4 regions of the Azospira sp. MPR-LB4 genome follow, and region 3 is predicted to be linked to each of the others. Evidence: riboswitches for the same ligand, from Rfam matches in the RefSeq annotation. Region 3 holds a riboswitch; each other region holds the start of a gene.
The links. A riboswitch is a leader RNA that binds a small molecule or an ion and turns the genes downstream of it on or off. The one in region 3 is predicted to bind cobalamin.

Region 1 (3,902 bases), 1.4 Mb from region 3:
GGCGACGCCGGGCAGCGGACTCAGGGTAAGGCAGGCGGCGCACAGGGCCAGGGCTGTCTTGAGGGACATGGGGACTAGGCAGGTTGGAGGGATCGTCACTGCCGATGCCCGGGCAGCCTGGGTTGCGGAAGGCGCCATGCCGATCACGGCACGGGCTCCGGCCCATCTTGTTCTGTCGGCAGTATAACGGCCCGCCACCGCTGAATTGGCTCGACTATGTCACACCGCGGTGGGGGGCCGCTGCCCGGCCGGGCAGCCTGCCGCCTGCCGTTCCGGGCCGGAAACCGGGCGCCCGCCCCGACCGGGGCGGGCGATGGCCGGCGCCTAGGCCAGACGCCGCCCCAGGGGCTGGGGCACGGGCACCGGGCGGCCGTCGTAGCCCACCGCCACCATGGTGAGGCGGCCCCGGGTGCACAGGCGGCGCTGGCCGGTGAGCAGGGCCTCGGCGTGCAGCAGCACTTCCACCGTCATGGAACTGTTGCCGATGGCCACCACCCGGGCCGCCAGGTCGGCGATCTCCCCCTCCAGCACCGGCGCGTGGAAGTCGATGCGCTCGGAAGCGGCCATCACCACCGGCATGCGGGCCTGGCGGCTGGCCGCCACCATGGCCGCCTTGCCCAGCCAGGCCAGGGCCTGGCCGCCGAAGAGGCTGCCGTGGTGGTTGGTGTGGCCGGGAAAGACCATCTCCACCATGGCCGTCACCGGGCCGATGCCGGGCAGCTGGGCGAAGCTCTCGTCGTCCTCCTGCAGCGGCGCCCCTGGACCGTCCACCGCCACCAGGGTGAAGTGGGCGGTGGCGCTGGTCTCCCGCAGCCCGGTGGCCAGGTCCTCCGCCGCCAGGGCCACCTCCACCTGCACCGAGCGCCGACCCCGCTGCACCACCCGGCCGGACAGTTCCACCAGGCGCCCCTGGGGAATGGGCTTACGGAAGTCGATGCGGCCGCTGCTGGCGGTGACCATGGGCCGGCGGGTCTCCCGGGTGGCCACCAGGAAAGCCAGCTTGTCCATCATGGCCATGGCGGAACCGCCGAAGAGGGTGCCGTGATGGTTCACCTGTTCGGGGAAGACCACGTCCACCATGAGGGTGGCCTGCTGCTGCCGCGGCGAAGTGGACGAAGTGGGGGCGGGATTGGCTTCTACGGGCTGGGCGGCCGTCCCCACGACGGCGCCGATTTCCATTGCTTCCATGCGCATGCGCAACTCCTTGGATAAAGCGGAGCGGGAGCATCGGAGAAGGGCGAACACCCCGGGCCGCGGCAAAGCGGCTCGGAGCGGCAGGCAGCCGAGAGCGGACAACGATGACAGTCAGGGAATGCGCGCATTTACCTTCCTCAGGGGACACCCCGCCCCAATTAGGATTGATATGAAGTAATGCCGCGGCAGGTCTCCTGACTTGCGGGTCGTCACGTTGCGCCAGCCTTCCCGGCAGTATCGCCAGTGGCAAAGAGTGGAGCGCAACGCTCGCCGCCTACAGTTGCGGGGGCAGTTCCGGACTGGAGTCGGGGCGTCGCCGCCCTGTCTCGCACCGGATTCCCTTTTCATCCCCTGGAGGGGGGAACCGAAGCGGGGCCAGTCTAACCCGCCCCGACCGATTCGCCAAACGCCGCGCCTGGCGCGGCGGATTGCCCAGCCCGGGGGGAGTGGGCTATCATCCGCCCCGATTCAGGTGCCGTGCCTCGCGCTCTGCGGGGACGGTGAAACGGGAAGCCGGTGACTCCAGGGACCACCCAGGACAGTCCGGCGCAGCCCCCGCTGCTGTAAGCCAGACGACGCTGCCTCACGCCACTGTGGTTCATCACGGGAAGGCCGGCAGGGAAGGATGAAGGCAAGCCAGAAGACCGGCCTGACATCACAAGTTGCACCATTCCCCGGGGTGACGGGAACGGTTCTGGTGATTTGCCGCCTCCTCGCTGTTCCATCCGCCGCGGCCCTTTATCCGACCTGCCACAACTCCCCCGCCTGGTGCGCCACCGTCATGCTCGCCGAGGGAGAGACTCATGCACATCATGGAAGGCTTCCTGCCCATCGAACACGCCGTGGGCTGGAGCGTCGCCGCCGCCCCCTTCGTCGCCTGGGGCATCCGTTCCGTGAACCGCCGCATCCGCGAAAATCCCGAGCAGCGCATGCTGCTGGGAGTGGCCGCCGCCTTCACCTTCGTCCTCTCGGCCCTGAAGCTGCCCTCGGTCACCGGCAGCTGTTCCCACCCCACCGGCACCGGCCTGGGCGCCGTGCTCTTCGGCCCTGCCGCCATGGCTCCCATCGGCGCCGTGGTGCTGCTGTTCCAGGCCCTGCTGCTGGCCCACGGCGGCCTCACCACCCTGGGCGCCAACATCTTCTCCATGGCCGTGGTGGGACCCTTCGCCGCCTACGGCATCTTCGCCCTGGCCCGCCGCCTCAAGGCCTCCCTGGCGGTGAGCGTGTTCCTCGCCGCCAGCCTGGCGGACCTGCTCACCTACGTCACCACCTCGGTGCAACTGGCCTGGGCCTTCCCCGATCCGGTGGGCGGCTTTGGCGCCTCCTTCCTCAAGTTCGCCGGCATCTTCGCCCTCACCCAGATTCCCCTGGCCATCAGCGAGGGCCTGCTCACCGTGGTCATCTGCAACGCCCTGGCCCGCTTCAACCCGCAGGAACTGCAGGACCTGGGCGTGGCCCCGGCGCCGGAGGTGCGGGCATGAAGCGCCACCAGAACCTGCTGCTGCTCATCGCCGTGGTGCTGCTGGCGGCCCTGCCCCTGTGGCTGGTGGAACGGCCGGTCGGGCCGGACGGCCAGCCGGCGGAAATCTTCGGCGGCGCCGACAGCGAGGCCCAGGCCCTCATCACCCGCATCGCCCCGGACTACCAGCCCTGGTTCCAGCCCCTGCTGGAGCCGGCCAGCGGCGAGATCGCCTCCCTCCTTTTCGCCCTGCAGGCGGCCCTCGGCGCCGGCTTCATCGGCTATTACCTGGGCTGCGCCCGCACCCGGGAAAAGCTGCGCCGGGAACAACGACGCGGTGAAGCGGCAGCCCGGCGCGAAGACAAGGACCAGGAAGGGCCGGCGTGCTGATCGAGCAGTCGGCCTACGCCAACCGCTGGCGCGGCGTGGCGCCCCAGGCCAAGGGCCTCTTCGCCCTGGGCGGGGTGACGGCCGCCTTCGTCGCCGCCGCCACCCCGGCCGCCGGGCTCGGCGTGGCCGCCCTGCTGGCGGCCGTGACCATCGGCGGCGCCCGGGTATCGCCCCTGCTCTATCTGCGGGTGGCGGCCCCGGCCCTCTTCTTCCTCGCCATCAGCGCCCTCTCCCTGGCCGTCTCCGTGGATGGGGGCGGCCTGCAGGCCACCGCCGCCGGCACCCACCAGGCCGCCGTGGTGGCGACCCGCTCCCTGGGCGCCCTGGCGGCCCTGCTGTTCCTGGTGCTGACCACGCCCCTGAGCGACCTCATCGCCCTGCTGCGCCGCCTGCGCACCCCCGAGGTGCTGCTGGACATCATGGTGCTGTGCTACCGCACCCTGTTCGTCTTCGCCGCCGCCCTGCAGGACATGCGCGCCGCCCAGGCCGCCCGCCTCGGCCACCTGGACCGCAGCCGCCTGCTGCGCAGCCTGGGGCAGATGGCCGCCCACCTCACCCTGCAGGTGTGGCAGCGTTCCCACGCCCTGCACCTGGCGGCCCTGGCCCGCAACAACGACGGTCCCCTGCGCTTCCTCGGCAGCCGCCACCCCCACGCCCGGCGCGATGCCGGCCTGGCCGGCGTGGCCGCCCTGGCCCTGGTGCTGCTCGCCTGGAGCGGCCGGTGAGCGTGCCCCTGCTGCAGCTGGAGGACGTGCACTACCGCTACCCGGACGGCAGCGCGGGCCTGGCCGGCTGTTCCCTGGGCGTTTCCCGGGGCAGCCGCAACGCCCTCATCGGCGCCAACGGCTCGGGCAAGACC
Region 2 (3,902 bases), 1.3 Mb from region 3:
ATGGCCGCGGCGCCGCTGCCAGGCGTCGAACAGGGTGATGCCCAGTTGCAGGGGCACGTAGGCCACCAGCAGGGCGCAGCCGCCGATCACCGGCAGGTAGAGGGCGGTGGAGACTTGGTAGAGCAGTTGCTCGATGAGGGTAACGATTTCCATGATGGCTCCCAGGGTCAGAACGAGGCGCTCAGCTCGATGAAGGCATTGCGGCCGGGCATCTGGTAGTACTCGTAGTAGGTCTTGTCGAAGAGGTTGTTGATGCCGGCGCTGACCTTGAAATTCCTGTCGAACTGGTAGCTCAGCTTGAGGTTGGCCAGCCAGTACTTGCTGACGCCGCCGTAGACGTTCTTGATGACGTCGCTGTTGTCTTCCTTGCTGAACTGCTCGCCGGTGTAGGCGGCGGAGAGGTAGGCGCGCCACTGTTGCCACTGGGCGTCCAGGGCGAAGTAGGCGGTGTTCTTCGGCACATAGCGCAGGCGCTTGCCCTGCAGGCCGGTGCCGCTTTCGTCCCGGGTGATCTGGCTGTCGGTCCAGGTGTAGCTGGCGGAGGCCCGCAGCCAGGAGGTGAGGGGCATTTCCGCCGCCAGTTCTATCCCTTCTACCTTGGCTTCGCCGGCATTTGTGGCCACGGCGAAGAAGTCCACGTCGGCCAGGCTGCCGCTGTAAGGGCTGAGCTTGCGGTAGATCATGTCCTGCAGCCGGGTGCGGTAATAGGTGGCTTTGGCCGAGCCCTGGCCGGCCAGGGCCGTCTCGACGCCCAGGTCCCAGGAGGTGGAGGTTTCCGGCTTTAGATCGGGATCGGCCACCAGTAGGCGGCGGCTGCTGATGCTGGGCGTGGCATACATCTCATAGTTGGAGGGGGCGCGGAAAGCCTTGCCCAAGGAGCTGCGCAGGCTGGTGCCCGGCGTCAGGCGGTAGACCGCCGCCACCTTGGGGGAGAAGGCGGATTCGGAGCGCTCCGGGATGTCCAGATTGCTTCGGGGCGTACCGACGTATTTCTGCATGTTGCCCCGGCTGCTCCAGCGGTCGTGGCGGCCGCCCAGGTAGAGGGTGAGGTCGTCGCCGACGAAGATCTGGTCCTGCAGGAACAGGGAATTGGTGGTGCTTTCCCCGTCGGACTGTTCGTTGAGGGCGCCGGTGGTGCTGTCGGGATCGCGCCAGCTGGTGAGCTGGTACACCTTGCGCCGCAGGTGGCTGCGGCTGGAGGAGAGACCGACGATCAGGTACTGGTTGCTGCCCGCGGCAAAACCCAGCTGGGCCGAGGCATCCAGGGTGGTGTTGGGAGTGCTGGTGCGGGTGCCCGGGCCGCTGTCGAAGGTGGCGCCGGTGCCGGAGCCGACGTAGAAGGCCTCCCGGTCGAAGTAGCCCACATTGGCCTTGAGGTCGTAGCCATTGCCCAGCTTGCCGTCGAAACCGGCGAAATAGCGGGTCTCCTGGCGGTAGTTGGGATTGCTGGAATTCCAGAAGCTCGATTCCTTGATGCTGCCCAGCTTGTCGCCGTTGATGGAGACGTTGCTGGCGGGCAGGGCGAGGGGGGCGCCGTTCTTGCTCAGGTAGTTGTTGAAGCGCTCGAAGCCGATGCTGCTTTCGCTGCGGTTGAAGCCGGCGAAGAAGCGGGACTGGGCATCCAGGCTGTAATAGACCTTGGCATGCAGGTTGTTGGCGTGGGAGGAAATGGCGCCCTGGTCCCCCACCACATAGGCCTTCTTGCCATCCACCGTGGTGGTGGCCCGGCCGCCCTGGACCGCGTTGGCGCCGGTGCCGGTGGTGCCCACCGGCAGCACCACCAGGTCGCTGCCGGCGAAACCGGCCATGTCCTCGTAGCCGAAGCCCAGGGTGGCGGCCAGGCCGTTGTCCCACTTGTTGCGGTAGCTGGCTTCCACCGCGTTGCGCTCGCCGTCGCCGAAGCCCCGGCTGACCTTGACCCGGGTTTCCTGCTTGGTGGGCACCTTGGTGATGACATTGACCACGCCGCCCATGGCGTCGCTGCCGTAGAGGGCCGAGGCGGAGCCGGGCACCACCTCGATCTGCTCCACCTCGCCCATGGGAATGCCCATCAGGCTGGCCAGGCCGCCGGCGTTGCCGTCGGAGAGACTCATGCCGTCCACCATCATCTTCACCCGGCCGTCGGAGAGGCCGCGGAAGGAGACGATGGGGGCGGTGTTGATGCGGGTGCTGGTGCCCAGGCCGTTACGTATGTAGAAGCTGGGCACCTTGGCGGTAAGGGCGTCGCCGATGCGCATGGCGCCCGAGGCGTCCAGCTTGTCGGCCGTGACGACGGTGACGGCGGCCGGGGCCTCCAGGGTGGTCTGCTCGATGCGCGAGGCGGTCACCACCACGCTGCCCAGTTCCGTCTCGCCCTGCTCTCCGGCGGCCAGGGCGGCCTGGGAAAAGAGGGCGGCGATGGCGGCGGCCAGGAGGCGCCGCGGTTGTTGGTTGTTGATGCTCCCCATGTTGCTGTCTGACTCCAGTCGATGGCTACCGACCGGGCTTCGGGAAACGGGGGCATAAAAGATGAGGCGCGACCGCCGGCCCGAGGGCAGGCGGCAGAAACTCGGCTCAGAGGGAAAGGCCGGCGCTTCGATTCATGCTCCGCTCCGTCCGCAACCCCGCGGTCGGTGGCAGGTTCGTGCCAGCACCGTCCTCCATGGACGGCGGGCACGCAAAAATCAAAGGCCGGTCTCCGGGCTCGCCAGTCTTGATGTTCCGCCTTCCCAAGCCAGTCGCCGACCCCGGTGAGGGGGCGACGGGCTGGCTCAGTGGCTGGCGCTCCGGGGAGGAGGGCCGTGGAACATCCGCACTGGCTTACCGTTGCGGGGGCAGCCGAAGCTTGGGGCCGTGATGGCCGTTACTTCGTTCCCGTTTCACCCGGCGGCTGCTGCCGCCGGACACCTTTGACTGCTAATGGCTCCCTGGGGAGCCGGGATCGCAACTGCAGGCGATCAGGAGCGCGATCATACCCCCAATCCCATCTATGACAAAAGTCTGTGTCCTGAGCTACCCCATCTCCGCCAGGGGTCGGGGCAGTGTCCAGGACACGACGCCGCTGGCTGCCGCCCGGCTCAGTCCCAGGCCAGGGCGCCGCCGGTCTGGTACTCGGTGACGCGGGTTTCGAAGAAGTTCTTTTCCTTGCGCATATTGGCCTGTTCGTCGAGCCAGGGCAGCACGTTCTCGGCGCCGGGGAAGGGCTCGGCCAGGCCCAGCTGGCGGGCGCGGCGGTTGGCGATGAAGCGGAACTGGTCCCGGTGCAGGTCGGCGTTGTAGCCCAGGATGGGCTCCCGCAGGATGTAACCGGCGTAGGCCGATTCGGCGGCTTCCGCCTCTTCCCACAGGGCCTTGACCTGGACCGGGTCCAGGGTCAGGTTCTCTTCCTGCAGGAGCTGGCGTACCACCCGGATGCCGAAGGCGCAGTGCAGCACCTCGTCGCGCATGATGTACTGCAGCTGCTCGGCGGTTCCCTTCATCAGGCCCCGGCGCTGCAGGGCGAAGATGGGGGTGAAGCCGTTGTAGAACCAGCAGCCTTCGAAGATGCCGGCGAAGAAGAGGTAGGAGAGGGCGAATTCGTGCAGGTTATCCCGGTCCGTCAGGTCGAAGTCGGAACGCATCACCCGCTCTAGGCGGCGGTTGGCCAGGGCGATCTTGCCGTGGATTTCCGGCACCACCCGGTAGCGGTTGTAGATTTCCTTCTGGTCCAGCCCCAGGCTTTCGATGCAGTGCTGGTAGGTCCAGGTGTGCAGGGCCTCTTCATAGACCTGGCGGGCCTGGTAGATCTGCAGCTCCGGCGCGCTCATCTTCTCCATCACCGCCAGGCCGATGTTGCGCATGGCCAGGATGTCGGAGGTGGTGAGGTAGGACAGCACGTTCTCGAAGACGTGGCGCTCGGCCGGCGTCAGCTTGTGGTTGTAGTC
Region 3 (3,902 bases):
CCTCAACCTGGTGGGCAAGAAGGTGGATGCGGGCTGGGTCCAGTCCGTCTTCTACCTGCCCAGCACCCAGCATTACTGCGTCTCCCCCTTCGAGAAGAGCTGGCTCTACGGCGGCCGCCCCACCTACGTCTACAACGCCGCCATCCGCCATCCCGACGATCCGGCCAAGGTGGTGGGGGGCATCGGCATCGTCTTCGACGCAGCGCCCCAGTTCGCCGCCATGCTGGCCGATTCCCTGCCGCCCCAGGCCGGGGCCTTCGCCGTCTTCGCCGAGCGCAGCGGCCGCATCATCGCCTCCTCCGACGAACGCTTTCCGGCGGAAAGCCTGCTGGAGGTAGACAAGAGCCTCTTCGCCGCCGCCAACGGCGAGGGCCGCTCCCGGGTGGTGCAGCTGGCCGGGCGCACCTGGATCGTCGGCAGCACCGCCTCCTTCGGCTACCGGGAATTCAAGAACAGCGGCGATTACAGCAACGACGTGGTGGCCCTGGTGTTCGTCCCCGTGGGCGATGGCAGTGCCGCCGCAGCCCCCCGGGAGCGGCGCCCAGCGGTGCTGGAAGGCAGCTACGGCGACCTGCACGCCCGGGGCGGGCAGAGCGTGGAGCTGGCCACCTTCGTCGTCGGCGACAAGGTGTATGGCCTGCCGGCGGCCGAAGTGCTGGAGGCGGTGGACCCGGCCCGGCTTTCCCCCATGAGCGGCTCCCGCCGCTATCTTTGCGGCGTCATCAGCTTCCAGAGCGGTGGCGGCGACAGCGGCACCCTGGTGCCGGTGGTGGATATGCGCTTCCTCCTCAACTACCCGGCCAAGGAGGTGGACAACCACAGCCAGATCGTCGTGGTGCGGGTGCGGGACGGCCTCATGGGGCTGCTGGTGGACGATCTCTATGCCGTGCCCGAATTCGACGCCGAGCGCCTGGAGCCGATCCCGGAGATGATCCGCCAGGACGCCGGCTACGTGCAGGCCATCATCAAGCCGCGCCAGCCGGACAGGGAAAAAATCCTCCAGGTGCTGGACCCGGAGCGCATCTGCGGCGCTGCCCAGAGAAAGCCGGAGTCCGCCGCGGGCGGCGAGGTCCCGCGCCCGGCGGCGCCCCTGCGGGCCATCGGCGGGCCCGGAGGCGGACGCTGAAGGGGAAGGGCAAGGGGGCAGGGAAAGGAGGCAAGCGCAGGGCTGCCGGGCAAAAATCCGACCTCGGACAGAGGCGCTTTACCTGGATCAAATCCGGCTGCCGTCGGCCTTGACCCTCCCCGGGCCGGCGGCCAGAATCCGCCCCCATTCGGCTTCCGCTTTCGGAACACGGTGCAACTCCGTGGCGGGCCCGCCGCTGTAATCGGGGACGGTCGTTCCACGGCGTGGTGCAGTTTTTCCACGCCACCCACTGCCGCAGCAAATGCGGCGGGAAGGGGGAGCCCAGTAGCAGGACCGGTCGATCCGTAAGCCAGAAGACGGGCGGAAGTCGTGGAGTTCCAGGCAAAGGGCTCCGGCGGCATGTTTCTTTCGAGACAGGCCGCCGGAGCCCTTTTGCTTTTTTTTCATACCTTCGCGGGAGGACCCCATGAAAACCACCACTCAAGTTACCAGCCAAGCCACCACTGCCCAGCAGGCTGCCACCCAGCCCACCCAGGCCGCCGCTCCGGCCCCGGTCATCGCCAGCCGCAAGTCCTGCAACCCGGACGGCATCGGCCTCTCCCACTACGTCCTGATGGACCGGAAGGCGGCCAAGTGAACGGTCCGGCTCCCCACCTGCGCCGGCTGCAGCCCTACGACATCGGCCATGAGCGCTACGTGGCCCTGCTGCACCCGGAAACCGCCTTCTGGTCCCTGGTGGACAAGGACCGGGTGGAGACGGAATTGTGCGGCAGCGAGCTGGCCGAGCGCTTCCAGGCCCAGGCGGCGAAGTTCGCCCAGGAAATCCACGCCCTCCGCTTCGAGCTGAAGCCCTCCGGCGTCTATGTGAACCCGACGGAACGCTGCAACCTGGACTGCACCTACTGCTACATCCCCGACACCCTGCGCCGCCACGGCAGCGATATGCCGGCGGAACGGCTGCTGGGGGCCCTGCAGCGGCTGAAGGAATACTTCGCCACGGTGATGGACGGCGGCGAGGGGGCGCGCAAGCCCCGCCTCATCTTCCACGGCGCCGAACCCCTGATGAACCGGGAGGCCCTGTTCGCCGCCATCGACCTGTTCCAGGACGACTTCGCCTTCGGCGTGCAGACCAACGGCACCCTGCTCACCGATGCCGCCGCCGACTTCCTCATGCAGCGCAACGTCAGCATCGGCCTTTCCCTGGACGGTCCCACCGCCCCCATCACCAACGCCACCCGCCACACCTGGGCCGGCCAGGGGGTGCACCAGCACGTGCTGCGGGCCATGGAGCGGCTCCAGGGCTACGGCTCCTGGAGCGTCATCACCACCTGCACCACGGAAAACCTGGCCCACCTGACGGACATGGTGGAGCTGTTCCACCGCCACCAGGTGCCCACCTGCATGTTGAATGCGGTGCGCTGCACCCTTTCCGGCGCCCGGGGGGTCAAGCCGGCGGACGGGGATTTCGCCCGGGCCTTCATCGCCGCCCTGGAGCGGACCCACGAGCTTTACCGGGAGACCGGGCGCAAGCTGGTGGTGGCCAACTTCGCCAACATCCTGCTGGCCATCCTGGCTCCCACGGCGCGGCGCCTGATGTGCGACATCTCTCCCTGCGGCGGCGGCCGGGCCTTCTTCGCCCTGGCGGCGGACGGCGGCCTCTTTCCCTGCAGCGAGTTCATCGGCCTGCCGGCCTTCGAGGGCGGCAACCTGTTCACCGACGGCGTGGCGGCCGCCCTGGAGTCGCCGGCCTTCAAAGAAGTCACCGGGCGGGACGTGGACAAGTTCGAGCCCTGCGCTTCCTGCCCCATCCGCCACTTCTGCGGCAGTCCCTGCCCGGCGGAGGCCAACGAGATGAACGGCGGCATGGAGAAGACCGGCGCCTTCTGCCAGTTCTACGAGGAGCAGGTGCGCTACGCCCTGCGCCTGATCGCCGACGGCAAGTCCGACGACTTCCTCTGGGACGGCTGGGACCAAGGCACGGAGACGGTTTTCAGCGCCTGCTGAGGCCCGTTCGAGGCCCGTTTGCCCCCGGTCGGCGGCCCCGCCCCGACCGGGGTACTTACCTTCCGGGCGCCAAGGTCGGATAATGGCGCCATGAATGCCGCCACTTCCTCCCCTTCCCTCTACGCGCCGCCCCGCCTTTCCGCCCGCTGGTTTCCCGTGTGGCAACGCAATTTCCTGGTCTGGCGCAAGCTGGCCCTGCCTTCCATCCTGGGCAACCTGGCCGACCCCCTGATCTACATGCTGGGCCTGGGCTACGGCCTGGGCAGCATGCTGCCGGAGGTGGCCGGCACCTCCTACGTGGCCTTCCTGGCCGCCGGCACGGTGTGCGCCAGCACCATGAACGCAGCCACCTTCGAAGCCCTCTATTCGGCCTTCTCCCGCATGCACGTGCAGAAGACCTGGGAGGCCATGCTCAACGCCCCCCTGGAACTGGAGGACGTGATGCTGGGCGAGCTGATCTGGGCCGCCACCAAGAGCCTCCTTTCCGGCTGCGCCATCCTCACGGTGATCTTCGTCCTCGGCCTCTCCCATTCGCCCCTGGCCCTGGGAGTGCTGCCGGTGATCCTGCTCACCGGCCTGGCCTTCGCCGCCCTGGGCCTGATCGTCAATGCCCTGGCACCCTCCTACGATTTCTTCATGTACTACTTCACCCTCTTCATCACCCCCACCATGCTGCTTTCCGGCGTCTTCTTCCCCCGGGAACAGCTGCCGGTCCTGGTCCAGGGGCTGACCGAGGCGCTGCCCCTGACCCACGCCGTGCAACTGGTGCGGCCCCTGCTGCAGGGCCAGGTGCCGGCCAATGCCCTGCTGC
Region 4 (3,902 bases), 1.3 Mb from region 3:
GCGTCGTTGTTCATGAGCACGATCTTCAGGTTGGCGCCGGCTTCGGCAATAGTGGCCAGTTCCTGGATGTTCATCAGGATGCTGCCGTCGCCGGTAAAGCAGACCACGGTGCGCTCGGGCTCGGCCAGGGCGGCACCGAGGGCGGCGGGAACGCCGAAGCCCATGGTCCCCAGGCCGCCGGAGGTGAGCCACTGGCGCGGCCGGCGCAGGGGGTAGGCCTGGGCCACCCACATCTGGTGCTGGCCCACGTCGGTGGCAATGGCGGCGGAATCGTCCAGACAGTCGGCCACGGCCTGGATCAGGCCGTAGTGGCTGCGCGGGTCTTCCAGGTTGGGCCGCTGCAGGCGGAAGCGGGAGCGCAGGTCGCCCATGTGGGTGAGCCAGCGCTTGCGCAGGTGGGCCTCCACCAGGGGCGAAAGTTTTTCCAGTACCTCGCCCACGTCGCCGGCGATGCCCACGTGGGCGTTCTTGATCTTGTCCAGTTCGGAGGGGTCGATGTCGATGTGGATGATCTGGGCCTTGGGGCAGAAGGCCGCCACCTTGCCGGTGGCCCGGTCGTCGAAGCGGGCGCCGACGGCGATGAGCAGGTCGCACTCTTCCAGCAGCAGGTTGGTGTAGCGGGCGCCGTGCATACCCAGCATGTGGATGGAGAGGGGATGGTCCACCGGCATGGCGCCCAGGGCCATGAGGGTCATGGTGGTGGGAAGCGACGCCTTCTCTGCCAGAGCCACGGCGGCCTCGGCGGCGCCGGAATGGACGACGCCGCCGCCCAGATAAAGGATGGGCCGCTCGGCGGCGTTGATCATGGCGGCGGCCTTTTCGATGGCCGCCATGTCCGGCGCCGGCAGGGCCTGGCGGCCGCCGGGGGCGGGCCACTGGCTGACCTCGATGGCCTGGGCCTGGACGTCCTTGGGGATATCCACCAGCACCGGGCCGGGGCGGCCGGAGGCGGCCAGGGTGAAGGCCCGGGGAATCACCTCCAGCAGCTCTTCTGCGGAGTTCACCAGGAAGTTGTGCTTGGTGATGGGGATGGAAAGGCCGTAGGTATCCACCTCCTGGAAGGCGTCGGTGCCGATCATGCTGCGGGGCACCTGGCCGGTGATGGCCACCAGGGGAATGGAATCCAGCTTGGCATCGGCGATGGCGGTCAGCAGATTGGTGGCACCGGGGCCGGAGGAAGCGAGGCAGACAGCGGGCTGGCCGCTGGCCCGGGCCATGCCCTGGGCGATGAAGCCGGCGCCCTGCTCATGGCGGGCCAGCACGTGGCGGATTTTTTCCGAGGCCGAGAGGGCGTCGTAGAAGGGCAGGATGGCGCCGCCGGGAATGCCGGAGACGGTGGTGACGCCCTGGCGTTCCAGCAGGCGGACGACGATCTGGGCGCCGGTAAGGGTTTCCGGCGCCGGGGCGGCATCCGTCTGGCGGGCGGCTTGGGGGGCTGGGGCATTCATGGCTGGGCTTCTCCTTGCGTGATCCGGTTTGGCTTGCCGGTCGGAGGGCCCAAAAACAAAACCCCCGCCGGGCTGTCGCGCCGGCGGGGGTTTTGTGGAATTCGGTTGGTTTCTTTACCGGACTTCGCTCATCCCAGCGGCGCACGCGCGTACTACTACGACTACGCGTACTACAGCGCCTACTACGCCAATGACGGACGCGCCCGCGCCGGCCCGGGAGGGCAGCGTGTTGCAGCGGTCGAAGTCGGCGAAGTTGTACATGGAGCTGATAAAGGATTCGCGGTTGAAGGCGGAAAAAAATTTGCCGGTAAAAAAAGTTTTTGCCACTGCTCCGGCAAAAACGATCCGACGATTATGCAGAAATTCCGGCGGGGCATGCAACAGGAAATTCACAGTTTCTGTGGATAAGTCTGTGGGCCGTTCCGGGACAGTCGGTGAAAAGCCACAGTATTACTGGGGATTAAACACTCTGCCCGTTTTCTGGGCAAAATGCTCCCGGCTGTGGAAAAGACCCTGTCGCCAAATACACTATATGTAGTTGTCTATTACTCTCGTACTACTACCTGTAGTGTCCAACCCCTTGCCCTCCGCTTGAGGGCTGGGGTAAAGTCTCCTCCGCGACGGTTCCCCGATTTCGGGACAAATGGGAATCCGGTGCGGCGATCAAGGAAGTCGGGATCAGACGGATTCCCCGCGAATCCGCAGCGAACTTTCCGCCCATGCCGGAGCTGCCCCCGCAACTGTAAACGGCGAGTTCGATGTCCACGCGTGCCACTGGGAGGCAGTTCCACCGGGAAGGCGGGCATCGGGCCAGGACCCGTGAGCCAGGAAACCTGCCGTCGCCAATTTTTCAGTCTGACCAGGGGCGGGGTGCCCCCCGGTGGATCGGGATTGTCCGCTGTCGGCCGCCATGGGCGTGCCCGCCGGCGCCTCGGCAGTCCCGCCGCCCTGGGCCCCCGTTCCGTTGATAACGGGAGTTCCACGATGCAAGCCGGCCTCTTCGCCACCCACCAAGCGTCATCCCACCTGCCCTCCGACAATCTGGACGACAGCCTGCCCAACGCCGCCGATCTGGCCGGCCGGGCCCAGTCCTTCGAGGTCATCCGCCGCAACGGTTCGGTAATGCCTTTCAATGCGGAAAAAATCTCCGTCGCCATGAACAAGGCCTTCCTGGCCGTGCACGGCAGCCAGGGCGCCGCCTCGGCCCGCCTGCGGGACCTGGTCTCCCGCCTCACCGCCATCGTCGTCCAAGCCCTCACCCGGCGCCTGCCCGGCGGCGGCACGGTGCATATCGAAGACATCCAGGACCAGGTGGAACTGGCCCTGATGCGTTCCGGCGAGCACGACGTGGCCCGGGCCTACGTGCTGTACCGGGAAAAGCGGGCCGCCGAACGGGCTGCCCAGGCGGCGGCCGCCCCCGCTGCCGCCGGCCCCCTGCTGCACGTGGTGGACGGCGACCGCCGCTTCCCCCTGGACCGGGCCGCCCTGCTGCAGCAATGCCGGGAAGCCTGCCAGGGCCTGGCCGACGTGGCTGCCGAAACGGTGCTGGAGCAGGCCCTGCACAACCTCTACGACGGCGTGCCCCTGGCCGCCGTGCGCCAGTCCCTGGTGCTGGCCGCCCGCACCCTGATCGAGCGGGAACCGGGCTACAGCAAGGTGGCTGCCCGCCTGCTGCTGAGCAGCGTGCGCGTCGAAGTGCTGGGGGAGGAAGCCAGCCAGGAGGCCATGGCCGCCCGCTACGCCGAAGCCTTCCCCGGCCTCATCCGCACCGGCGTGGACGCCGAGCTGCTGGATGCCCGCCTCAAGGACTACGACCTGGAACGCCTGGCCGCCGCCCTCAAGGCCGAGCGGGACCTGCAGTTCGACTACCTGGGCCTGCAGACCCTCTACGACCGCTACTTCCTGCACGTGGACGAGCGCCGCATCGAGCTGCCCCAGACCTTCTTCATGCGCGTGGCCATGGGCCTGGCCCTCAACGAGATCGACCGGGAAGCCCGGGCCATCGAGTTCTACAACCTGCTCTCCTCCTTCGACTTCATGAGCAGCACGCCGACCCTGTTCAACAGCGGCACCCGGCATTCCCAGCTCTCTTCCTGCTACCTCACCACCGTCTCCGACGACCTGGAAGGAATCTACCAGTCCATCAAGGAAAACGCCCTGCTGCAGAAATACGCCGGCGGCCTGGGCAACGACTGGACCCCGGTGCGCTCCCTGGGGGCCCGCATCAAGGGCACCAACGGCAAGAGCCAGGGCGTCATCCCCTTCCTCAAGGTGGTGAATGACACGGCCGTGGCCGTGAACCAGGGCGGCAAGCGCAAGGGCGCCGTCTGCGCCTATCTGGAATCCTGGCATCTGGACATCGAGGAATTCCTCGAGCTGCGCAAGAACACCGGCGACGAACGCCGCCGCACCCACGACATGAACACCGCCAACTGGATTCCCGACCTGTTCATG

Region 1: it holds a riboswitch for cobalamin, as region 3 does, so the genes downstream of both, AC3QLZ_RS03765 (energy-coupling factor ABC transporter permease) here and cbpA (modified peptide precursor CbpA) in region 3, are expected to answer to the same signal.
Region 2: it holds a riboswitch for cobalamin, as region 3 does, so the genes downstream of both, AC3QLZ_RS16485 (TonB-dependent receptor plug domain-containing protein) here and cbpA (modified peptide precursor CbpA) in region 3, are expected to answer to the same signal.
Region 4: it holds a riboswitch for cobalamin, as region 3 does, so the genes downstream of both, AC3QLZ_RS16495 (ribonucleoside-diphosphate reductase subunit alpha) here and cbpA (modified peptide precursor CbpA) in region 3, are expected to answer to the same signal.

What each region holds. Positions count from the first base shown of each region.
Region 1 is NZ_CM179521.1:832,164-836,065, forward strand. Features, by position in the region: gene AC3QLZ_RS03755 (diguanylate cyclase) at 1-69, opposite strand, end outside; gene AC3QLZ_RS03760 (acyl-CoA thioesterase) at 325-1,194, opposite strand; cobalamin riboswitch at 1,362-1,578, opposite strand; cobalamin riboswitch at 1,648-1,861, shown strand; gene AC3QLZ_RS03765 (energy-coupling factor ABC transporter permease) at 1,998-2,675, shown strand; gene AC3QLZ_RS03770 (energy-coupling factor ABC transporter substrate-binding protein) at 2,672-3,043, shown strand; gene cbiQ (cobalt ECF transporter T component CbiQ) at 3,037-3,768, shown strand; gene AC3QLZ_RS03780 (energy-coupling factor ABC transporter ATP-binding protein) at 3,765-3,902, shown strand, end outside.
Region 2 is NZ_CM179521.1:3,525,580-3,529,481, forward strand. Features, by position in the region: gene AC3QLZ_RS16480 (MotA/TolQ/ExbB proton channel family protein) at 1-153, opposite strand, end outside; gene AC3QLZ_RS16485 (TonB-dependent receptor plug domain-containing protein) at 168-2,447, opposite strand; cobalamin riboswitch at 2,652-2,905, opposite strand; gene AC3QLZ_RS16490 (ribonucleotide-diphosphate reductase subunit beta) at 3,057-3,902, opposite strand, start outside.
Region 3 is NZ_CM179521.1:2,209,774-2,213,675, reverse strand. Features, by position in the region: gene AC3QLZ_RS10495 (chemotaxis protein CheW) at 1-1,126, shown strand, start outside; cobalamin riboswitch at 1,266-1,466, shown strand; gene cbpA (modified peptide precursor CbpA) at 1,554-1,724, shown strand; gene cbpB (peptide-modifying radical SAM enzyme CbpB) at 1,721-3,091, shown strand; gene AC3QLZ_RS10480 (ABC transporter permease) at 3,182-3,902, shown strand, end outside.
Region 4 is NZ_CM179521.1:3,531,194-3,535,095, reverse strand. Features, by position in the region: gene ilvB (acetolactate synthase large subunit) at 1-1,448, opposite strand, end outside; gene AC3QLZ_RS16500 (hypothetical protein) at 1,554-1,856, shown strand; cobalamin riboswitch at 2,053-2,303, shown strand; gene AC3QLZ_RS16495 (ribonucleoside-diphosphate reductase subunit alpha) at 2,433-3,902, shown strand, end outside.